Regions from separate parts of the Buttiauxella sp. S19-1 genome, predicted to be linked through region 2. Evidence: riboswitches for the same ligand, from Rfam matches in the RefSeq annotation. Region 2 holds a riboswitch; each other region holds the start of a gene.

Region 1 (8,116 bases), on a different contig from region 2:
CCGTAGCCGTAATGACCAGGTCGCCACCGACCTTAAACTGTGGTGCAAAATGCAAATCAGCGAATTGCTGGGGGCGACTCGCCAATTGCAACAGGCGCTGATTCAAACCGCTGAAAACAATCAAGATGCCGTGATGCCGGGTTACACGCACTTGCAACGTGCGCAACCAGTGACGTTTGCGCACTGGTGTCTGGCTTATGTTGAAATGCTGGCGCGTGACGAAAGCCGTTTACAGAGCACGCTCGAACGCCTGGACGTTAGCCCTTTGGGTAGCGGCGCACTGGCAGGCACGGCTTATGAAATCGACCGTGATCAACTGGCGGGCTGGTTAGGTTTTGCCTCGGCCACCCGTAACAGCCTCGATAGCGTGTCCGATCGTGACCACGTCCTGGAACTGCTTTCTGACGCGTCTATCGGCATGGTTCACTTATCGCGTTTTGCTGAAGACCTGATTTTCTTCAACACGGGTGAAGCGGGCTTTGTTGAGTTATCTGACCGCGTGACATCAGGTTCTTCCCTGATGCCGCAGAAGAAAAACCCAGATGCGCTGGAGCTTATTCGTGGCAAATGTGGCCGTGTGCAGGGCGCGCTGACTGGCATGATGATGACCCTGAAAGGTCTGCCGCTGGCGTACAACAAAGACATGCAGGAAGACAAAGAGGGCTTGTTCGACGCGCTTGATACCTGGCTCGATTGCCTGCATATGTCCGTGTTGGTTCTGGATGGCATTCAGGTGAAGCGCCCGCGTTGTAAAGAAGCTGCCGAGCAGGGTTATGCCAACGCAACTGAACTGGCTGATTACCTGGTCGCGAAAGGGGTTCCTTTCCGTGAAGCGCACCACATTGTGGGTGAGGCCGTAGTGGAAGCGATTCGTCAGGGCAAGGCGCTGGAAGCTTTGTCGCTCGCCGATTTGCAAAAATTCAGTGCGACGATTGGTGACGATGTTTACCCGATTCTGTCTTTGCAATCTTGCCTGGATAAACGTTCAGCCAAAGGCGGCGTGTCTCCGAAACAGGTAGCACAGGCGATTGTCGACGCGAAACAGCGTCTGGTTTAACGTTATCTGCAAGATAAGAAGAGCCTGGCCTTGTGCCGGGCTTGTTTGTTTATAAGGGATAAAAAAAGAGCGGACATAATGTCCGCTAAATGATTCACGTTGGCTTCAGTAGGTCATTCGGAGAACTGAGTTCTCACAACACATTCCAGAGTCGTAGATGGTTTGTGCTGTTGATGGCTATTATTGAACATCAATGGTTGATAGGGATAATCGTTCGTTGCTATGATTTCTATCGCCATGGTCTATCATGGCGCCGGAGGATAGAGAATGAATATTCGTGATCTTGAATACCTGGTGGCGTTATCTGAACATCGTCACTTTCGCCGGGCAGCGGATGCCTGCCACGTCAGTCAGCCAACGCTGAGCGGCCAGATTCGTAAACTTGAAGATGAGCTCGGCGTAATGTTGCTTGAGCGCACTAGCCGAAAAGTATTGTTCACTCAGGCAGGTTTACTGCTGGTGGATCAGGCGCGTACTGTGCTGCGCGAAGTTAAAGTCCTGAAAGAGATGGCGAGCCAACAAGGCGAAGCGATGTCCGGGCCGCTACACATTGGTTTGATCCCAACCGTTGGGCCTTATCTGCTGCCGCAGATTATCCCGATGCTGCATAAAACTTTCCCCAAACTAGAAATGTATCTTCACGAAGCGCAAACCCATCAACTGCTTGCGCAGCTTGATAGCGGCAAGCTTGATTGTGCGATTCTGGCTTTGGTGAAAGAGAGCGAAGCGTTTATTGAAGTACCGTTATTCGACGAGCCGATGATGCTGGCGATTTATCAGGATCACCCATGGGCCGAGCGCGATCGCGTCCCGTTGTCTGATTTAGCGGGTGAAAAGCTGCTGATGCTGGAAGACGGGCATTGCCTGCGCGATCAGGCGCTGGGTTTCTGTTTTGAAGCGGGTGCAGACGAAGATACGCATTTCCGTGCAACTAGCCTTGAAACGCTGCGTAACATGGTTGCGGCAGGCAGTGGAATTACATTATTACCTGCGCTGGCCGTGCCGAATGAGCGTTGCCGTGATGGTGTCGTCTATCTGCCATGTTATAAACCAGAACCGCGCCGGACTATCGGCCTGGTTTATCGTCCGGGTTCTCCGCTGCGTGGTCGCTATGAGCAACTCGCAGAGGCCATCCGTACACACATGGATGGCCATTTTGAGCCAGCGTTAAAACAAGCGGTTCAAGCCGTTTAGTGCCGCAACCCGATAGGCTTCCGCCATAGTCGGGTAGTTGAAGGTGGTGTTAACAAAGTACTCAATCGTGTTGCCGCCACCTTTCTGCTCCATAATCGCCTGGCCGATGTGAATAATTTCAGCCGCGCGCTCACCGAAGCAGTGAATACCTAAAATCTCTTTTGTCTCGCGATGGAAGAGAATTTTTAGCGTACCCACGTTCATGCCAACAATTTGTGCACGAGCCAGGTGCTTGAACTGAGCCCGTCCTACTTCGTACGGCACTTTCATCGAGGTCAATTGCTGTTCGGTTTTGCCGACGGAGCTGATTTCCGGAATGGTATAAATACCGGTCGGAATATCTTCAATCAGATGAGCAGTCGCTTCGCCTTTGACCATCGCTTGCGCGGCAATTCGCCCCTGATCGTAGGCCGCAGATGCCAGGCTTGGATAACCAATCACATCGCCAACGGCATAAATATGCGGCTGTGCAGTCTGGTACATGCTGTTGACCTTCAACAGACCACGGCCATCCGCTTCCAGCCCGACATTTTCCAGTGACAATGAATCGGTATTACCGGTGCGTCCGTTGGCATAAAGCAGGCAGTCAGCTTTCACTTTTTTGCCTGATTTCAACGAGACAATCACACCATCTTCCACACCTTCGATTTTCTCGAACTCTTCGTTGTGGCGAATAACGACACCGCTATTCCAGAAGTGATAAGAGAGCGAATCGGACATCTCTTGATCGAGAAACGCCAGCAGGCGATCGCGGGTGTTAATCAAATCAACCTTAACGTTCATGCCACGGAAAATCGACGCATACTCGCAACCAATTACCCCAGCACCATAAATAATGACGTGGCGTGGTTCGTGGTGCAGGTTAAGAATGGAATCGCTGTCGTACACGCGTGGGTGGCTGAAATCGACTTCTGGTGGACGATAAGGGCGTGAACCACAGGCGATAATAAATTTATCGGCGGTGATCATTTCTACCGAGCCATCGTGGCATTCCAGCGAGATGGTGTGTTCATCTACAAAACGTGCATCGCCCTGCAGCATCTCGCAACGGTTGCGTTCATAGAAGCTTTGGCGCATGCGAGTTTGTTGGTTAATAACGCTGTCAGCGTGATTAAGAATGTCGGCGAAGGAAGAACGGAGAAGATGGGTGTGGTCGCTGTATAAAGGGTTTTGATTAAATTCGATAATGCGGCTGACGGCGTGGCGGAGGGCTTTCGAGGGGATGGTTCCCCAGTGGGTACAACCGCCACCCACATTATGGTAGCGCTCGACGACAGCTACCCTTGCTCCAAGTTTCACCAGCCCCATTGCAGCGCCTTCGCCGCCAGGACCGGAACCAATTACTATTGCGTCATAATCGTAGGTGTGTGACATGGTAAGGCTTACCTGTTCTTATACATAAAAGCAACACGATGGTAACATCAACGCCGGGATAACCCAATTGTCGTTGTGCTTTTTACTGCGTAACGCGAGGATGGTCGCGTAAACAATCATTCACAATCCTGTATAAAAGCAGTTAAGTTATTCTCTGGTATAGTGCGGGCTCGATTTAAGGGATTCAGGCAACATGATGGGTGTAAGAGCGCAACAAAAAGAAAAAACCAGGCGTTCTCTGGTAGAAGCCGCGTTTAGCCAGTTAAGTGCTGAACGAAGTTTTGCCAGCCTGAGTTTGCGCGAGGTCGCCCGTGAGGCTGGTATTGCGCCAACATCGTTTTATCGCCATTTCCGTGACGTTGATGAGCTTGGGCTGACAATGGTCGACGAGAGTGGACTGATGCTGCGCCAGTTAATGCGCCAGGCCCGCCAAAGAATTGCCAAAGGAGGAAGCGTAATTCGTACCTCCGTCTCAACATTTATGGAATTTATCGGTAATAATCCCAACGCGTTCCGTTTGCTTTTACGTGAGCGTTCTGGAACGTCAGCCGCATTTCGTGCCGCCGTCGCGCGTGAAATTCAGCACTTTATTGCGGAACTTGCTGATTATCTGGAACTCGAAAATCGTATGTCGCGCAGCTTTACTGAAGCGCAGGCAGAAGCGATGGTGACGATTGTTTTTAGTGCTGGTGCCGAAGCGTTAGACGTCGATGCCGATCAGCGTCGTCAGCTTGAAGAGCGTCTGGTACTTCAGTTGCGCATGATTTCCAAAGGTGCGTATTACTGGTATCGCCGGGAGCAAGAAAAAATGGCATTGGCTCAAATATCTGAAGAGTGAATGAAGGAAGGGCAATGAAACAGTTACAAGATAGAGGTACGCTCGGGTTAGCGTTTATTGCAGGCCTTGCGATCAACGGAACGTTTGCCGCAGTGTTCAGCTCGGTTGTGCCGTTTTCCATTTTTCCAATTATCGCGCTGGTGCTGACGGTGTACTGTTTGCATCAACGCTACCAAAACCGCACGATGCCGGTGGGTTTGCCAAGTATCGCAGCGGCTTGTTTCGTGTTGGGCGTGTTGCTGTATAGCGCAGTTGTACGCGCTGAATATCCAGCTATTGGTTCCAACTTCTTGCCAGCGGTACTTTCGGTCGCATTGTTGTTCTGGATTGGTATTAAAATCCGCGCTCGTAAATCCCAGGTGACGGAATAGCAGCCTGCTCTAAAACAAAAACGGACGCCGAGGCGTCCGTTTTGCTATTTGCGTGTTAGCCACACACCGCATTCCATATGGTGCGTGTACGGGAATTGGTCAAATAGCGCCAGCCGTGACACGTTATGGGTTTCGCTTAATGTTTCCAGGTTCTCGCAAAGGGTTTGCGGGTTGCAGGAGATATAAAGGATGCGCGGATACGCCTGCACCATTTTCACGGTGTCAGCATCCAGACCACTGCGTGGTGGATCGACGAAAATGGTTTCGCACTGGTAGCTTTTCAGGTCGATACCTTTCAGGCGGTTAAACTCGCGCACGCCATTCATCGCCTGGGTAAAATCTTCCGCGGCCATACGAATGATTTGCACGTTTTCAATTTCATTCGCTTCAATATTGTATTGCGCGGCAGCAACAGACGGCTTGGCGATTTCAGTTGCCAGCACGCGATTAAAGTTGCGAGCCAGTGCCAGCGAGAAGTTACCGTTACCGCAATACAGTTCCAGCAGGTCGCCTTTTGAACCGTGCGTGGCATCCAGCGCCCATTCCAGCATATGAACATTCATCGCCGCGTTGGGTTGCGTGAAACTGTTTTCCACCTGGCGATAAATCATCTCTTTACCGGCAACAGTCAAACGCTCATCGATGAAATCCTGATCCAGCTCGATTTTGGTTTTGGTCGCACGGCCAATTAAATGAACATTGAAACCCTGAGCCCGCAGATTGTCGCGCAGTGCTTCAGCGTGTTGCTGCCACTCTTCACCCAATTTCCGGTGGTAAAGCATCGAGACAACCGCCTGGTTGCTCATCGTCGTCAGATAATCAATCTGGAAGAGTTTGTGGCGCAGGGCGGGAATATCACGCACGCCGTCGAGCATCGCAGGCATCAATGCATTGATCAGCGAACTAGCTGCCGGGAAGCTGTTGACCCGAATACGTTGTTTGGTCTGGCTTTCAAACATGATGTGGTACAGGTCGTCTTCATCATGCCAGATACGAAATTCAGCACGCATCCGATAGTGGCTGGTTGGCGAACGGAACACCTCCGGCGCTGGTGCTGCAAAAGGGGCCATCATGCTTTGCAAGCGGGCGACTTTTTCGGCCAGTTGCGCGTCGTACTGTTCAATTGGGAGATGTTCGGGAGTCATGAGCTGCTACCTGTTAATAAAGTCAAACTACGCGGCGATTGTAGGGAATAGGTTGATGATGTCCAGTGCTGTTGCATTTTGATGTGTCTGGACAATCTTATTAACAAAATCGTAGCATAGCGCTTCCGGCCTTTTTACATGAGTTAAAAGGGAACCCAGTGCAACTCTGGGGCTGACGCGCAGCGGTAAGGAACGGTGGGATGAGCGCCAAGTGCAGACACTGCTAAACAAAGCGGGAAGTCATCATCCAGTAGTCACACACCTCCAAGCCCGAAGACCTGCCGGTATACGTCGCAATCTGCATAACTATCGCGTGCTATCGGTTATGTCTGCGGCATCCTTATTGGAAAGCGGATGCTTATTAAAATGATGGTAAAAAAACTTTCGCTGCTTACGGCTCTGTCCGTAACGGCTTTTTCAGGCTGGGCGCAAGACAGCAATTCTGACGATACTCTGGTGGTAACGGCCAACCGTTTTCAGCAACCCGTCAATACCGTTCTGGCGCCAACTGATATTGTGACCCGGGAAGAGATCGACCAATGGCAGGCAAAATCGATGAACGATGTCATGCGTCGTTTACCTGGCGTCGATATTGCTCAGTATGGTGGTCTTGGGCAGAGTTCTTCAATGTCTGTCCGTGGCACCAGCGCCAGCCATGTATTGGTGCTGGTGGATGGTATTCCGCTTGCCCGCCCTGGCATTTCCAATTCCTCTGATGTCAGCCAAATCCCGATTTCTTTAGTGCAGCGCGTGGAATACATTCGTGGCCCACGTTCCGCGGTTTACGGTTCTGGCGCGATTGGCGGCGTGGTTAACATCATCACGCAGAGCGATGAAGAAAAGTCGCAAATCAATGCGGGTGTGGGTTCGGATAGCTATCAGCAATATGACGGTACCTGGCGCCAGCGTTTTGGCGATACGGTAGCGACAGTGTCTGGCTCATACGAAACCACTAAGGGTTTTAACGTTCAGCCGCATTCTACTTATAGCGGTGATAACGATAGAGATGGTTACCGTAGCAAAAGCTATTGGGCTGGCCTGGAGCATAAGTTTAGCGAGGAGTTTGACGGCTTCTTCCGTACTTATGGCTATTCCAACAACAGCGATTACGATTTAGGTGCGCCTCCTTATACTCCGGCGTATAGCGCAGACGAGCATCAACTCTATAACCAGAACTACGATGCGGGCCTGCGTTTCCATTCTGGGATCTACTCTTCGCAGCTGTTAGCGAGCTATCAAAAAGTGAAGGACTATAACTATAGCAGCGTGTATGGCCGCTATAACGACGGTACGACGCTCGACTATATGACCCAACGCAACGTCCAGTGGGGTAACAACTTTGTTGTCGGGAATGGCTCGATCAGCGCAGGTATTGATTGGCAGCAACAGCGTCTGACTTCTTCTGACACAGTCATGTCTGACAGTTATAACCGTGATAACACGGGCGTCTACTTGAGTGGTCAGCAGCAGTTTGGCGATGTGACCCTGGAAGCTTCAGGTCGTGAAGACCACGACGAGCAATTCGGTTGGCACGGTACATGGCAAACCGCGGCTGGATGGGAATTCGTTGAAGGGTATCGTGCGACAGTTTCTTATGGCACGGGCTTCCTTGCACCTTCCCTCGGGCAACAATATGGCTCCACGCGCTTTGGTATCGACTCCAATCCAAATCTGAAACCAGAAGAATCCAAACAATGGGAAGCTGGGCTTGAAGGATTAACCGGTCCTGTGGACTGGCGTTTGTCTGCTTATCACTACACGATTGAAAATCTGATTACCTACTACTCCGACCCGGTCACTTATGACGGGTCTTATGACAACATCAAATCTGCGACTATCAAAGGACTGGAATGGGTCGGTAGCGTGGATACTGGCATCTTTACTCATAAGCTAACGTTGCAGTATATGGATCCGCGTGATGACCAGAGTGATGAAGTGCTGGCTCGCCGCGCTAAGCGCCAGGCTAAGTACCAGCTCGACTGGGTGATGTTTAACGTGAATATGGATGTAGCGTGGCAGTATTACGGCAAACGCTACGACAACAACACCTCTGCTTATAACCCGACTCAGCAAATTTTGCCGAGTTATAGCACAGTTGATGTAGCGGCTTCATATCCGGTCACCTCACATCTCACTG
Region 2 (8,116 bases):
CGCTGACGCAACAACGCCCTGAGTTTACGGACTTCAACTGACGGTGGGACCCAGGCATCGGGATGCTTCAGCTCGCCATAACAGGCCAGCACAAATGCGTCCACTGTGTCATTTTTCGTGAGGATATCCATTCCGCAGGCAAACTCACGGACACGGTATGGATTGGCCATGCAGACAGAAATCCCCGCATCATGAAGCCCATACGCCAGATTTTCATGGTAGATACCCGTGGCTTCCATCACGACTGTCATATTATCAGAGGCGCATTTTTGGGCCTCCAGCCAGTCGATGATTTTGCGGGCCACACAGGGTTCATTGGTGAAGACTTTCTGCTTTTTCTTACCCTTAATACCGGCAACAAGCAGACAGACATCTATTTTATTTTTGCTGATATCAGCACCGAGAAAAGCCATATTTCATCTCCTTCCACGTGAACCAACACGCCATTCCAGCCTTGTACATGCGAAGTCAGAGCTTCTGGTTACCGTTCGGATTTTGAGTGGCGTGAAAGGTGAAACGGAGGGCTTAAGCTACGTCGGAAGATCGAGGTCTTCAGGTCGGATACAAGCTTCCTCCGTTTCATGTAACCGGTAGCTAACCAGCTACCGGTTCAAGATACAAGGTCGGATAAGCGCAGCGTCATCCGACACCATTAACCATGATCACAGCAAGGCCGCGCCGCCTTCGACCATCTTCAACAAGTGATGCACCGGCCAGTGTGGAGTTAAGCGTTTTTCCGTCAATAGCCCCATCACCCGCTCTACATCATGCTTGTTGCGGTCTAACAACAACCCCACCACGCTGCCGCTGTGCGCGACATTAATACCGTAGAGATCGCACTCTTCAACCAGTGATAACAAGGCGTTAAATTCCGGTTTAGGCAAAATATTCTGGCTCGCCACGGCGCTAAGCGTGGCGGCTTCACCCATCAAACGTGGGTTGTTCTGCGCGCACGCTTGCTGAATTTTCCCCCAGGCTGTTTCCAGTTCAGGGGCATGCCGTTGCAGCAACGTGTTTCTTTCCATGCGGTGATAATCTGCGGTCCGCAAAGTCAGTGGGCTTTCAAGCACCAGCAGATCCAGCGCCGGTTGCGAGTCACAGGCGATGCGCGTCGCACCTTTGTTATGGTCAAACAACGTCAGGCTGCGAAAAATAGTGCTGTCGGTGGGTTCGAGTGCAACACACTGCGCCGCTAGTGTCTGTTCACTGAGTTCACGGCCTAAATAACTCGCGGTAGCGAGCGCCGTGGCGGCGATATCTGCGGTGCTACTGGCCATTCCCTTGGCGAGCGGAATCGTCGAGTGGCGCTCAATGCGTATTTCACGGCTCAACTCTGCGGGATATTGCCAGTGCGCCAGCAGCTGTTTCACCATTGCGCGCGACAGAGGAAGTTCGCTTGCTAGCGGAGCGCCAGTGGTGACTTCAACGGTGCTGTACCAGTCCACCGGACACGACACCAGCTTTTCGCCGCCAACAATCCACCCCTGGATAAGCTCGCCACAGGATGCAGGACACTGAGCTACTGCCACATTGACCACCTTTTTCACTCAATTATATCTGCGCGATAGTGACATGGCGCTTTATAGGATTTATTGATTTTCCACAATATAGCTTAATCAGCCATGGCGGTAAAAAGAATAAAGATGTTATATCTGCGCGCTAATAATATGGCTTTGATTTATTTTCATATTAATATGATTTATTTTCATGAACTTATTTGTCTATTTGGTGTAAGGGGTTATTTCATTTAAAAGTGAGGTTTTGTTATTGCTTTACGAAAAGGTAATTAATTGTGGTGCGTGTCAAAGTAAGCAAATTTAATTGGTCTGATAAATTGTCGTAGCGCAATAATTTAATTGCTTAGGCGCTATAACCTGTGTCGAGTTTTTATTTGGCGATATTCAACAGAATTCTTAAATTATGTTTCCACGTATGCGCAACAGTGAATTTACGGCATACGCGGTTAACTGCAATGCTAATAGATACACCACATTGTGTGGTTGGGAAGGGGGTTTAAATCCCCCGCAGCCCCCGCTGCTGTGATGCTGACGAACCCGTGATACCACTGATCGCAAGATTGGGAAGGACGGGTGAGAGTGACGCTAAGCCAGAAGACCAGTCTGTTAGCTAAAAACAACAACTTCGGTGGGAAGTGGGTTGCTCAGAAGCGTCGAGTCGCAAGACTGGGTCAACGCACATCCTGGCACCCGTACCGCCCAGAACAGGATTGGGGTATGGCAGCCAGGAAAAGGACATTCATTGTTGCAGGCACTTCCAGCGGATGTGGCAAAACCACGGTTACGCTGGGTTTGCTTAGCCTCCTCACACAGCGCGGATTGCGCGTACAACCCTGCAAAGTTGGCCCTGACTATCTTGATACTGGCTGGCATAGCGCCGTGACCGGGACTGCCTCCCTGAACCTTGACCGTTTTATGCTGCCGGTTGCCACGTTAAATGCGCTGTTTGCCGAACGTATGCAGCATGCGGATGTGGCGGTGATTGAAGGCGTGATGGGGCTGTTTGATGGCTACGGCATCAGTCCTGATTATTGCAGCACCGCAGGGATGGCGAAGCAACTGAACTGCCCGGTGATTCTGCTGGTCGATGGGAAAGCTGTTTCGACGTCGATTGCCGCGACGGTCATGGGGTTTCAACATTTTGACCCCGCATTAAAGCTGGCGGGCGTGATCGTCAACCGCGTGAATAGCGAAAGCCATTATCAGTTGTTGAAAAGCGCTATTGAACGCTACTGCGGCGTGCCGGTGTTGGGCTACGTTCCCCGTGTTGAAGGGGTTTCGTTACCGGAAAGGCATTTGGGGCTGGTCACCGCACGCGAGTCGGTCGTCAATTCACAACCCTGGGCAGACTTCGCCAGCCAGCTTGAAAAAACGCTGGATATCGACCAGTTGCTGGCACTCAGCGTCTGTGATGCGCTCCCTTCAGGGGCGTGGCCTGAACTGCCAGTCGCCGGCAGCGGAGCAGGGTTAACGCTGGCGCTGGCCGATGACGAGGCGTTCAACTTCTATTACCCCGATAACATTTCTCTTCTTGAGCGTGCTGGCGTGCGCATCGTGCGCTTCAGCCCGCTGCATGACAGCCAGTTACCGGAATGCCAGATGATTTGGCTCGGCGGTGGCTATCCGGAACTCTACGCCGAAAAGCTGTCCGCGAACCACACCATGCGCGCTCAAATCCTCGCAGCCCACCAACGAGGCGCGGCGATTTATGGCGAATGCGGCGGCTTGATGTACCTCGGCAGTTCGCTACAAGACAGCCACGGCGCGACTTATCCGATGGTCGGCGCTATTCCCGGCCATAGCGTGATGGGCAAAAAATTAACCCGCTTTGGCTACTGCGAAAGCCGGGCGCTGGCGCCCACCTTGCTGGCTGACACAGGCGAAACGCTGCGTGGTCACGAGTTTCATTATTCTGAATTTACGCCGCAAATCCCTGCGGTGATGGCGTGCAGCAAAACCCGCGACGGCGCAGTTTTGCAGGCGTGGTCGGGTGGCTGGCAGGTGGGAAATACCTTCGCCAGCTATCTGCATATTCATTTTGCCCAGCGTCCCACGCTGCTTAATCGCTGGATAAGTGCAGCCAGGAGAGCGAAATGACACTCCTGGCCTGGGCGGTGGCGTGGATTCTGGATCGTCTGCTGGGCGACCCTCACCACTGGCCGCATCCGGTGCGCTGGATTGGCGCACTGACCGCGTTGGCACAACGTATCGTCCGGCGTTACTGCCGTAGCGAAGCGGCCTTGTCCATCGGCGGTGGTTTGATGTGGCTCTGCGTGGTTGGCACCACCTTCGGCGTAGCGTGGGGGCTGCTGCATTTTGCCAATGCCATTCACCCCTGGTTGGGCTGGATTGTCGAAGTGTGGATGATTTTCACGGTGCTTGCTGCCCGCAGCCTCGATGACGCCGCGCGTGACGTGGAGCTGCCGTTAAGTGAGGGCAATCTCGAGGAAAGCCGCAAAAAACTCGCCTGGATTGTCGGGCGCGACACTTCCCAATTGCAAATGCCGCAAATCAATCGCGCGGTAGTGGAAACCGTTGCGGAGAACACCGTGGACGGCGTGATAGCACCACTGTTCTTTTTACTGCTCGGCGGCGCGCCACTGGCGATGGCCTACAAAGCCGTCAACACGCTGGATTCGATGGTCGGCTACAAACACCCAAAATACCGTGCAATCGGCATGGTTAGTGCGCGAATGGACGACCTCGCCAACTTCATTCCGGCGCGTATCAGTTGGTTATTGCTGAGCGCTGCCGCGTGGATGTGCCGCAACAATGCCATCGACGCGCTGCGTATTGGCTGGCGCGATCGCTACAACCACAGCAGCCCCAACTGCGGTTGGTCGGAGGCTACGGTGGCAGGGGCGTTAGGTATTCGTCTCGGCGGGCCAAATGAATACTTCGGGCAACGGATGGACAAACCCTGGCTCGGAGAGGCTTCCCGCGAGATAGCCGTTGGCGATATTTCAGCAACGATTCAATTGATGTGGGTGGCTTCCACGCTGGCGCTGCTGTTGTTTGCGCTGGCGCGGGTTATCTGGTCTGGAGCGGTCTGAGGGCAATATGATGAATTACATACAACAACCACAAGCGATTGAAGCCAAAAGCTTCGTCATTATCGACGAGATTGTCCGGGAAACCCGGCCAGAATACCGTTTTGCCAGCGAGCTGCACGAGGCGGTGATTAAACGGGTTATCCATACCACCGCCGATTTCGACTGGTTGGATATTTTATGGTTTTCCGAACATGCGCTGGACAACTTGTGCGCCGCGTTGCGCAGCGGCTGCACGATTTACACTGACACCACGATGGCGCTTTCCGGGATCAATAAAACGCTGTTAGCCAGTTTCGGTGGCGAGTGCCGTTGCTATATCAGCCATCCCCACGTTGTCCACCAGGCGAAAGAACTGGCGATCACGCGCTCTATGGCGGCGGTTGATCTGGCGATGCAAGAAGAAGGCGAAAAGATCTTTGTCTTTGGTAACGCGCCAACCGCACTGTTCCGCTTGCTGGAAAAGGCGACTCCGGTGCGTGCTGTGGTTGGCGTTCCTGTCGGGTTCGTCGGCGCCGAAGAGTCGAAAGATGCGCTGATTGCCAGCGACCTTCCGGCCATTGCTGCACGCGGGCGTAAGGGCGGTAGTAATGTCGCCGCCGCCATCGTCAACGCCGTGCTGTATCACCTGCGGGAGGCGTGATGAGCGAATCCTTCGAGGCACCGGTGTGGCATAACGGAAAAGCGTTACGCAAAGGCTATACCACCGGCTCCTGCGCAACGGCGGCGGCAAAAGTCGCGGCGCTGATGGTATTACGCCAGCACCTGATTCATCAGGTTTCTATTACCACGCCTTCCGGCGTGACGCTGTGCCTGAATGTTGAATCGCCACAAATCGAAGGGCAGCAAGCGATCGCCGCTATCCGTAAAGACGGCGGTGATGATATTGACGCCACCCACGGCATGTTGATTTTTGCCAGAGTCGCGCTGAACGATTCCGGCGAGATAACCCTTCATGGCGGCGAAGGGGTAGGCAAAGTCACCCGCAAAGGCATTGGCTTGCCCGTCGGCAGTGCCGCGATCAACCGCACGCCACGCCAGACCATTGAATCTGCGGTACGTGAAGTGATTGGCCCGTCGCGTGGTGCGCAGGTGGAAATCTTCGCCCCTGAAGGGGAGCTACGGGCGCAAAAAACCTATAACTCGCGCCTTGGCGTCATCGGCGGTATCTCGATTATTGGCACCACAGGCATTGTGACGCCGATGTCGGAAGAGAGCTGGAAGCGTTCTCTGGCGCTGGAACTGGAGCTGAAACGCGCAGCGGGTCTGGAGCGCATCGTGATGGTGCCTGGCAATCATGGCGAACGTTTCGTACGCGAACAGCTTGGCGTGGACAGCCAGTCCATCGTCACCATGAGCAACTTTGTTGGTTACATGATTTCGGAAGCGGTGCGCCTGGGCTTCCGTCAGATCGTGCTGGTCGGGCATCCGGGGAAGCTGATTAAGGTCGCCGCCGGAATATTCCATACCCACAGCCATATTGCCGACGCGCGCATGGAAATACTGGTCGCCCATCTGGCATTGCTCCACGCGCCTTACGAATTGCTGGCTGCCGTCAGCGAATGCGACACCACCGAAGCGGCGCAAGAGCACATTGACGCCTGGGGTTTCCAGCGCATCTATCACCATCTTGCCGAACGTATTTGTCTGCGGGTTGCCCAGACGCTGCGTTTTACCAGCCAGCCTCCCGTTTGCGATGCCGTGATGTTTTCTTTTGATAACCAACTGTTGGGTAGTAACCGCCCGTTGCAGGAGATAGCGGAGGATTTGCAATGCTGACGGTGGTTGGAATGGGGCCTGCGGGCGTGCAACTGATGACGCCCGCTGCCCGCCAGGCGGTTGCCGAAGCTGAAATTCTGATTGGCGGGAAACGCCATCTGGCGCAGTTCCCCGATTTTTGCGGTGAAACGCGCCAACTTGATGCCGACATCGCCGCTTTACTGAGCTGGATTGAATGCCAGACCGCGCGCCGCGTGGTGGTGCTGGCATCTGGCGATCCGCTGTTTTATGGCATTGGTACGCGAATGGTTGCGCACTTTGGAGTCGATCGCCTGAAGGTGATCCCGGGGATCAGCGCGGCGCAATATCTTTGCGCGAAAACCGGCATCGATATGAATGACATCTGGTTAACCAGCAGCCACGGCAGAACGGTCGATTTCGAAGTCCTGGTCCGCCAGCCCAAAGTGGCGATGGTGACCGATAAATTGTGTGGCCCGCGAGAAATCGCCGCTGAGCTGGTCGCCAGAGGCGCCGGGCAACGCAGGCTGGTTATCGGTGAAAACCTGGCAATGGAAAACGAACGCATCCACTGGCTACGCGCCTGTGATGTCACTGCACAGTACGACATGAATGTCCTGGTGATCCTCAATGAAAGATGAACTGTTTTTACGCGGGGCAAAAGTCCCGATGACCAAGGAAGTGGTGCGCACCGTGGCGCTCGCCAGGCTTGCGTTGCATCAGGCCCGCCATTTTATTGATGTTGGTGCAGGCACGGGCAGTGTCTCGATTGAAGCAGCGCTCAGCCACCCTGAACTGCGGGTGACGGCCATTGAACGAAACCCCGATGCACTGACGCTGCTGGCGGAAAACCGTCGCCATTTTGATTGCTGCAATATCGAGATTATCGCCGGTGAAGCTCCGGTGATGCTGGGGGAAAAAGCCGAGGCGATTTTCATCGGCGGCAGTGGCGGCAACTTGACGGAGTTAATTGACTGGGCGCTGGAGCAGCTCAACCCGCAAGGGCGGCTGGTGCTGACGTTTATCCTTCAGGAGAACCTCACCACCGCACTGGATCATCTTTCCTCCCGCGGCATGCACGATTTTGATTGCCTGCAACTACAGATTTCCGAGTTAACCGCACTGGGATGCGGGCATTACTTCAAACCCAATAACCCCACTTTTATGATTTCCTGCCAGAAGGAAAAGAATCATGGCTAAGACTTTTGATCCCCGCAGCGTTTGGTTTGTGGGTGCCGGGCCAGGTGACCGCGAACTGATTACGCTCAAAGGCTACCGCTTGCTGCAAGAGGCGCAGGTGGTGATTTACGCCGGTTCGCTTATCAACACTGAGCTGCTGGACTATTGCCCGAAAGAGGCGCAGTGCCACGACAGTGCGCAACTGCATCTGACGCAAATTATCGACCTGATGGAAGAAGGGATTAAGGCCGGTAAAACGGTGGTGCGCCTGCAAACCGGCGATGTGTCGCTCTATGGCTCAGTGCGCGAACAAGGCGAAGTCCTCGCCCGTCGCGGTATCCCGTGGCAAGTGGTGCCGGGTGTCAGTGCTTTCCTGGGGGCTGCGGCGGAGCTGGGTGTTGAATACACGGTGCCTGAGGTTTCGCAAAGCCTGATTATCACGCGCCTGGAAGGGCGCACGCCTGTGCCGCCGCTCGAGCAGATTGAACTGTTCGCCAGCCACCAGACATCAATGGCGATTTACCTCTCCGTGCAACGCATCCACCGCGTCGCCGAACGGCTGATTGAAGGCGGCTATCCGGCTTCGACGCCAGTGGCGGTTATCTATAAAGCGACCTGGCCGGAAAGCATGAC
Region 3 (8,116 bases), on a different contig from region 2:
ACAGTGCGGTAGGCGCGTTGCCGAAGACGAAGATCTTTTCGCCCTGTTCCTCTAAGGCAAGATCCACTGCCGCCATCGAGCGGGTCACGCCCTGTTCTTTGGCATGAGCCACCACGCGTGGGTCGCTGATATAACAGCGGCAACTGCAACCAAACTCGGCCAACAGGGTTTTATTAATGCCTGAGAGCGCCATGGTGGTGTCGGTGTACAAGGTGCAGCCGCGCTGCAAACTGTTTGTCAGTTGTGCAATGACATCCGGCGAAAACCACAGAATATCCAGCCACTCGAAATCGGCGGTGGTGTGGATAACCCGTTTGATTATCGCTTCCTCGGTCGCATCGTTAAAACGATACGCTGGGTGCTCAGCAGCAATTATTTCGCTAATGATTTCAAAGCTGTGTTGTTCAATAAGCTGCGGTTGTTGCAGGTAGTTCATCGGGTGTCCTTAAGCGATGCCGAGCACGAGCGCGCGCATGGCGGCAAAGAGCAGTAAAGCCAACAGGGAAGCCAGCATCATCAGTTGAATAGTGCGGGTAATGTCGTCGATGGCGACGCCGCGCTGCTCATCGCCCATCCACGGTTTTTCTACCCGCTCGCCAAAATAGGTGTTCGGCCCGCCGAGCCTGATCCCTAGTGCGCCTGCAACCGTGGCTTCAGACCAGGCACAGTTTGGGCTGCTGTGTTGATAGCGATCGCGCCAGCCAATGCGCAGAGCCTGACGGGGATTAGCCCGTAAGCAAAAAGCGGCGATGGTCAGTAGCAGCCAGCTCAGGCGAGCAGGAAAATAATTGGCAAGGTCATCGAGCCGGGCGCTGACATAACCAATGGCACGGTATTTTTCAGTTTTGTACCCCACCATCGAGTCCAGCGTGTTGACTGCTTTGTAGGCCATCGCCAGCGGTGCGCCGCCTAACAACAGGAAAAACAGCGGAGCAATCACGCCATCGACACTGTTTTCAGCCACGGTTTCTACCACCGCGCGAGTGATTTGCGGGCGCTCAAGTTGCGAGGTGTCGCGCCCAACAATCCACGACAATTTTTCGCGGCTTTCGGCAAGGGTTCCATGTTTGAGGGCGCGGTAAACGTCGAGTGCGGCATCGCTCAGGCAACGTGCGGCAAGTACGGTGTAAATCATCCACACTTCGACTAACCACCCGAGCCACGGATGCAGCAGATTGGCGAGATACAACACGCCCCAGCTCACGCCCCATGTGGCGCCGACTACCACCAGCCACAGCACGCCACCACCGATTTTCAGCGCGCGGTCACTTTTGCAGAATTGGCGAATAATGCGTTGGGTTACGGTGATTAGATTGCCTATCCAGCGCACCGGATGAGGCCAGTGCGGCGGGTCGCCAAACCAGTAATCCAGCAGCCAGGCCACAGCCCAGGCAAGCAATGTCATAGGTGATTCCTCGCAAGCGTTAGCCAGGGGGTGAGCAAATTCGCGCGTTGAGCGAAATGGACATGCAGGTAGCTGGCAAAAGTCGCCTGCTGCTGAACGCCTCCCTGCCAGCGGGAAACGGCGACACCATCACGCCATTTGCAGCAATCCAACGCTGCGGGCAACGGGCCGTTGAAATCGGAGTAATGAAATTCGTGGCCACGCAAGGTTTCGCCTTTTTTCGCCAGCAAGGTGTTTTGCACAGCGGTGGCCTCGCAATAGCCAAAACGTGTCAGGCGTTGGCCCATCTGGCTATGGCCTGGCAACACGCCGCACATCGCGTGGGTTTCGCCTTCGCTGTCAGTCAGCGTTTCGCCCAAATACATTAAGCCGCCACATTCGGCATACAGCGGAATGTGCTGTTGATGGGCAGCTTGCAGGGATTCGCGCATGCGACTGTTCGCGGCGAGTTTTGCCACATGGACTTCGGGGTAACCACCGCCAAGCCAAATCATCTGGCAGTCAGGGATTTTTGCGTCATGCAGCGGGCTGAAGCGCTGGATTTTCACCCCGGCGTGCTCGAGCATTTCGAGGTTATCGGGATAGTAGAAGTTGAAAGCTTCGTCTTCAGCAAGGGCGAGTGTTAGCCCGTCGGCCAGTGCGGCATCGGCAATGGCGGGCGCAACACCCTGAGGCAGGGTATTAAGGCGAGATAACGCCAGAAGATGGTCGAGGTTAACGGTTTCTTCAATTTGCTGCGCCAGGCGCTGCCAGCGTTCATCTTGCGGGGAGTGTTCTTGTGCCGGAACCAGGCCGAGGTGGCGCGACGGTAACTCGACATCGGCCATCACCGGCAAGCGCCCTAAGACGGGCAAGCCGCAGTAACGGGTGATGGCATCAGCAAGTAACTGGTAGTGGCTGTCGCTGTTGACGCGATTGAGGATAACGCCTGCGATGTTTAGCGTTGGGTCAAAGCGCTGGAAGCCCATGACAGTGGCGGCAATGGAGGTAGACACCGCTTTGCCGTCGACCAGCAATATCACCGGGCAACCGAGCTGTTTTGCCATCGCGGCGCTGCTGCAATAGTTGGGGTCGGTGCCGTAGCCGTCGTACAACCCCATCACCCCTTCGATGACGGCGACATCTGCGTGCTGCATTTGTTTAGCGAACAAACCATTTAGCGTGGAAGTGGGCAACATGAAAGCATCGAGATTGCGCGAGGCAATGCCGCTTACTGCACTGTGCCAACCGCTGTCGAGGTAGTCGGGGCCAATTTTGAAGGGTTGAACGCGAAGGTTGCGTTGCATGAAGGCGCGGAGCAGCCCGAGCGTGACGGTGGTTTTACCACAGCCGCTGCTGGTGCCTGCAATGACGAATGCGTGTTTTGCTGCCGCTGCCATGGTTGCCTTATCACTGTTTCGGCAAAGCACGGATGTCAGCACGTACGCGCACCCTGAGGCTGCACGCATCTGATGACAACTGACTTCCCACCGAAGGAGTTGTTGAGAATAAGGATGACAAGTCGGTCTTCTGGCTTAGCGTCTCTCTCGCCCGCCCTTCCCAATCATTAGATCAGTGGTTTTGCGGGTTCGTCGGCATCACAGCAGCGGGGGCTGCGGGGGATTGTCACCCCCTTCCCAGCCACGGACTATTTTGGTTAATCGCGTGGCATAAACGAGTCAGTTATTGCGAGCGTGACCTTCAAAGCATCACACTCTTAAATATTTAAAAGCAGACACAGTGTAAAAGCTAATAGATTTCGAGAGTTGCGCTATGACAATTTTTACTGATTTTTTAATCTTTACGGTAAATGTCGCTGACGCGTATCTGCCCCCCAGAAACTGGGGATAAAAAAAACCGCCTGGCGGCGGTTGGTAAAACTGTTGGAAAAACTCTGCGTAGGTCAGCTAAGCGAAGCGCCATCCGACAACACTGGCGCAAACGGTGGATGACGCTTTCGCTTATCCACCCTACGACAGCTAATTAATCGGCCTTGATTTCGCCCATTACTTTCAGTTTTTTGGAAATTTCACGACGCTCTTTAGACAGTTCAGCGTTTTTGATGATGTAGTCATCAACACGGTCTTCATAGTCGGTTTTCATGCTGGCGATGATGCCTTGAATAGCTTCAATGCTCATACCCGGTTTGATGTAGTCGCTCAGGTTATCAAGCAGCAGAACACGTTTTGAGTTATCGCGGATCTTTTTCTGTACGTCCTGGATTTCACGCTGCAGTTTGTTTTTGCGACGGAACAGACGCACGAACTCAAGCACGTCCTGGAAAGATGGTTTGATTGGTTCCATTTTTATACCCCTGCTAATTTCATACTCGGATTCGTTAAGACAGCCGCCATAAGATAACCTTAATGGTAGCGGCAGCCGCTGATAATTCATTGTTTCGCTATCTTAACCTCAATTGCTGCTGAATCGAAACCAGCAATTCACACCAGGCTGAGCAATTATTTGCGTAACGCGCGACAGATCAACTGCGACAGCAATTCTAGTTGACGAGCAAGTTCCAGACTCAGCCAGACGTAACCATGAATAGGCGTTTCCTGAAGTTTCCCATTTTGGCCATTTTGTATGAGCTCGCGCAACTCGCTGACGATTTCAGTCAGCTTTTCATTGTTCGCTGAAATCGTCGACGGGTTGCCATCGTGCAAGGCCAGTGCGATGGCGGCAAGCGTGCCCTGGGTCATTTGTTGCGTTTCGCGCAGCGTGTGTGCGTTGATCATCAGGAAGTGGCTTTCCCTTGATGCCCAGTAAGCGTTGACCTGCAACTCAAGAGTGCACACCAGATTGCGGCTGACGGTTTGTATTGCCTCGAAGATAGACTTTTGAATATGCGTTTCTTTGCTGCTTGGCCCGATGAGTGCACGCATTCTTACGACATCACTCAACACTTTGTGTAAGTGTTTTTCAAGCCTTGGGCGCTCTAATAAATTAGGTGAGAAGCCCGCGTTGTAAACCCGACCAAAGGCGGTGACGAAGTTCGCCATTTGTATGCGCCAGTGGATAAAGGCGCGCTGTGGATAAATGCTGGTAAATAACATCGCCAGCAACGAGCCGAAGATAACATCGCCGCTGCGCCAAAGGGCAATTTCCATGTCTCCTGCCGGTGCGCCAACCACCACCGCAAGGGTGATGCCAATCAGCAGAGCTTGATACGGGCGTTTCCCCAGCGCCAGATAGCCGCAGATGAACATGGCAATGGCACACCACACCAACATCAGCGGTAGCGAGAACAGCTCAAGTTTTAGCGCCACAAGTCCCATGACTGCACCGCATATCGTCCCACCAATGCGCTCAAAGGCGCGTGGCACGACGTTGCCCCAAAAAGAGATCGGCCCCATGACCACCACAAGCGTGATCAACGGCCATGTCCCTTCGGGCACTTTCAGAAGATGAACAATAAGAAAGGTGAGAATAAAAGCCAGTGCGATGCGGATCCCATGCACGATACGGTAATTGCGGTATATGCGGATCTCAAATGGGCTTAGTGATTTGTCAGGACGCACACTCAGTTCCCCAGAAAATAAAAAACGGGATTGTACCTGTTTTTATGGAATGAACATCACAAAGTTAGGGGGCATAAGCCCCCTTTAGCATCAGACTTGATCTGCCACCGGAATATACATGTCTATTTCCCAGACTCCACTTTCTGAACCATCGTTAAGATAGTGTTCGAAGCAGGGTTTTCCGGTTATCTGGTAGCTATTATTAGCAAGGACGCTGTCAAAAAACAGATTCCACGGCTTGGCAAAGTCGTTGTCATCCACGCGGGCGCGTGCCACCGCATACTGGCCGCCCTGGATGCTCGTCACAATCACGCCTTCACTGTTATCCGGCACGGTAAAGTTTTCAGCCACCGAGACCACGGTGTCGCAGCGCAGTTTTTCTGCGGGTACGACGTCGGGGTTGTCGTAATAAACCGCCAGCCATTCTTCCCCGGCTATCTGGTGGGTTTTGACCCACAGGGCAAGTTGCTCAAAGCCCTGATGGACCGTTTGTTCCCACGGCCCAACCATATGAAAACCAGCGACTTTACGTTCATTCACTTGTTGTACGTTAAATTCCATATGACCTCCTGACAGATTTAAAAAATACTGTATGTTTATACACCACTCTTGTGCAGGGAAACAATCCATTGTCAGGGTGATGTGGTTGCTTTGCGAGCAGGATCGCTTTTTGAAAAACTTTCGCCTGTAGATCCGCCTGTAGATCGTAGTACAGACCAGCCGTTCAGATGAAAAAAAGGGCCGACATGACTGTCGACCCATTTAACACTGATTAAGGAATTACAATTTGTGGCTCAGATAGTCGCTAAACCGCGACCATGTGCTGCCCTTTTTGACGCCCGTTAGCGTCACCAACGGCCAGTGGGCAATCAGCTTGTCGCGATCAAAAAGCTCGATTTCACCCACATGTTGGTTGGCAGCAATCGGCGCTTCGATCTCTTGCTTGTCGAGGACATATTTGGCTTTAATGTTAGGGACTTCAGATTTTGGCAGCGCCAAAAAAACATCCTGATTTGTACCGACTTCGATCTGTTTTTTATCACCGTACCAGATAGCCTCAGTACCAATTTTTTTGCCTTTATGCAGAACCTGTACGGTATCGAAATTATCCTGGCCCCAGTGCAGTAATTTACGCGCCTGATCTTCGCGCCCTTTCGGGCTTTCAGCGCCCATGACCACCGCAATTAAACGGCGCTCACCGACCACGCTTGACGCAATAAGATTAAAGCCAGCGCTCGCAGTATGGCCGGTCTTCAGGCCGTCCACATTCAGCCCTTTGTCCCACAACAAACCATTACGGTTCTGTTGCGTGATGCCATTCCAGGTGAGGCTGCGCTCGCTATACATGTGATAAAACTCGGGTTCACCGTGGATTATTGCACGCGAAAGTACCGCAAGATCATAGGCTGTGCTGTGCTGGCCAGGTGCATCCAGACCATGAACCGTTTCGAAGTGGGTATCGCGCAGGCGGAGCTGCTGCACGTATTTGTTCATCATCGCTACAAATTGTGGCTGCCCACCGGCGACGTAATCTGCCAGAGCAACACAAGCATCATTCCCTGAATCAATAATTAACCCGCGGCTGAGGTCATGGACTGTCAGTCGGTCACCCGCTTTCAGGAACATTAGCGACGAGCCATCAAATACCGGATTACCTTTTGCCCAGGCATCTTTGCCGACAGTGACCATGTCGTTTGCCGTGATGCGGCCACTGTCGATGGCACGATCGACCACGTATCCGGTCATCAGCTTGGTCAGACTCGCCGGGTTGCGTCGCACATGCTCATTTTCCGCTGCCAGAATTTGCCCGGTGGTGTAATCCATCAATACCCAAGAGCCCGCCTGAATTTGTGGAGGGGGTGGCGCATTAACAAAGGTATCGTCGGCAAAAGCGGAGTGAGCAGAAAGTGACAGCAAGGAACAGACAACAAACAGACGGATCTTCAACGATATACCCTCAGTAACAAAAAATTCAGCCGCCACTTTTACTGCAGTTTGCGACTTTTTTCGCAATTAAATTGCAAAAAGATATGAATGAGAGCGCTCGCATACAGTTGAGGAATATACTATTCCGTCATCGCGAAGACTTCTTGCAGGGCGGTTAATGGTTTACCATTGGCGGTTGCAGTACCTGATAACAATGATTGGCACATGGAGAGGGTTTTAGTGGGATTTCAGTTTAATAACAGTACGTTAAACAACACTCAAGGGCGGGAGTAAACCGTGGATAAGACAACGCAACAACCGACCTTCCTTTTTCATGATTATGAAACCTTCGGTAAAAGTCCATCGCTCGACCGCCCGGCGCAATTCGCGGCTATTCGTACCGATGCTGAATTTAACGTGATTGGCGAACCGGAAGTTTTTTACTGCAAACCGGCGGATGACTATCTGCCACAGCCAGAAGCCGTGATGATTACCGGCATTACTCCGCAACAAGCGCTGGCGCGTGGCGTCAACGAAGCGGATTTTGCAAAACGCATCCACACCATTTTTACCCATCCAAAAACCTGCGTCGTGGGTTACAACAATGTGCGCTTTGATGATGAAGTGACGCGCAATATCTTTTACCGTAACTTTTATGATCCGTATGGCTGGAGCTGGCAAAACGATAATTCGCGCTGGGATTTGCTCGATGTGATGCGCGCCTGTTACGCATTGCGCCCGGAAGGAATTGTCTGGCCGGAAAACGAAGACGGTTTGCCGAGCTTCCGCCTTGAACATTTGACCAAAGCCAACGGCATTGAGCATGCGAATGCACACGATGCGATGTCTGATGTGTACGCCACTATCGCGATGGCACAACTAGTGAAAACCCGCCAGCCACGCCTGTTTGAGTATCTCTACAGCCACCGTTCCAAACACAAACTCACCACGCTGATTGATGTTCCGCAGATGAAACCGCTGGTACATGTCTCGGGAATGTTTGGCGCGTGGCGCGGTAACACCAGTTGGATTGCCCCACTCGCCTGGCACCCGGATAACAAAAACGCGGTGATTATGGTCGATTTGGCGGGTGATATTTCTCCACTTCTGGAGCTGGATGCGGATGCGTTGCGCGAGCGGTTGTATACGCCGAAAGCCGCACTTGGTGATACTGCGGCCGTGCCAATCAAGCTGGTTCATTTGAATAAATGCCCGGTCTTAGCGGTGGCGAATACGTTGCGCCCGGAAGATGCAGAACGTTTAGGAATCGATCGTCAACGTTGCCTGG

The links. Region 2 has a riboswitch for cobalamin ahead of MES37_RS16205 (cobyrinate a,c-diamide synthase). Riboswitches for the same ligand answer to the same signal wherever they lie in the genome.
Region 1: another riboswitch for cobalamin. It lies ahead of btuB (TonB-dependent vitamin B12 receptor BtuB); the one in region 2 lies ahead of MES37_RS16205 (cobyrinate a,c-diamide synthase).
Region 3: another riboswitch for cobalamin. It lies ahead of MES37_RS10970 (cobyrinate a,c-diamide synthase); the one in region 2 lies ahead of MES37_RS16205 (cobyrinate a,c-diamide synthase).

The regions. Positions count from the first base shown of each region.
Region 1 covers NZ_JAHWLU010000038.1:1,089-9,204, reverse strand. The annotation lists gene argH (argininosuccinate lyase) at 1-1,057, shown strand, start outside; gene oxyR (DNA-binding transcriptional regulator OxyR) at 1,325-2,251, shown strand; gene sthA (Si-specific NAD(P)(+) transhydrogenase) at 2,225-3,625, opposite strand; gene fabR (HTH-type transcriptional repressor FabR) at 3,819-4,463, shown strand; gene MES37_RS10730 (YijD family membrane protein) at 4,478-4,834, shown strand; gene trmA (tRNA (uridine(54)-C5)-methyltransferase TrmA) at 4,879-5,979, opposite strand; cobalamin riboswitch at 6,089-6,279, shown strand; gene btuB (TonB-dependent vitamin B12 receptor BtuB) at 6,349-8,116, shown strand, end outside.
Region 2 covers NZ_JAHWLU010000077.1:594-8,709, forward strand. The annotation lists gene MES37_RS16195 (IS110 family transposase) at 1-413, opposite strand, end outside; gene MES37_RS16200 (GHMP family kinase ATP-binding protein) at 663-1,529, opposite strand; cobalamin riboswitch at 1,964-2,138, shown strand; gene MES37_RS16205 (cobyrinate a,c-diamide synthase) at 2,235-3,614, shown strand; gene cbiB (adenosylcobinamide-phosphate synthase CbiB) at 3,611-4,570, shown strand; gene MES37_RS16215 (cobalt-precorrin-8 methylmutase) at 4,581-5,210, shown strand; gene cbiD (cobalt-precorrin-5B (C(1))-methyltransferase CbiD) at 5,210-6,346, shown strand; gene cbiE (precorrin-6y C5,15-methyltransferase (decarboxylating) subunit CbiE) at 6,340-6,945, shown strand; gene MES37_RS16230 (decarboxylating cobalt-precorrin-6B (C(15))-methyltransferase) at 6,935-7,504, shown strand; gene MES37_RS16235 (cobalt-precorrin-4 methyltransferase) at 7,497-8,116, shown strand, end outside.
Region 3 covers NZ_JAHWLU010000039.1:13,605-21,720, reverse strand. The annotation lists gene MES37_RS10980 (cobalt-precorrin-8 methylmutase) at 1-436, opposite strand, end outside; gene cbiB (adenosylcobinamide-phosphate synthase CbiB) at 446-1,405, opposite strand; gene MES37_RS10970 (cobyrinate a,c-diamide synthase) at 1,402-2,784, opposite strand; cobalamin riboswitch at 2,894-3,073, opposite strand; gene MES37_RS10965 (DUF496 family protein) at 3,368-3,688, opposite strand; gene MES37_RS10960 (FUSC family protein) at 3,844-4,902, opposite strand; gene sbmC (DNA gyrase inhibitor SbmC) at 4,993-5,463, opposite strand; gene dacD (serine-type D-Ala-D-Ala carboxypeptidase DacD) at 5,683-6,849, opposite strand; gene sbcB (exodeoxyribonuclease I) at 7,126-8,116, shown strand, end outside.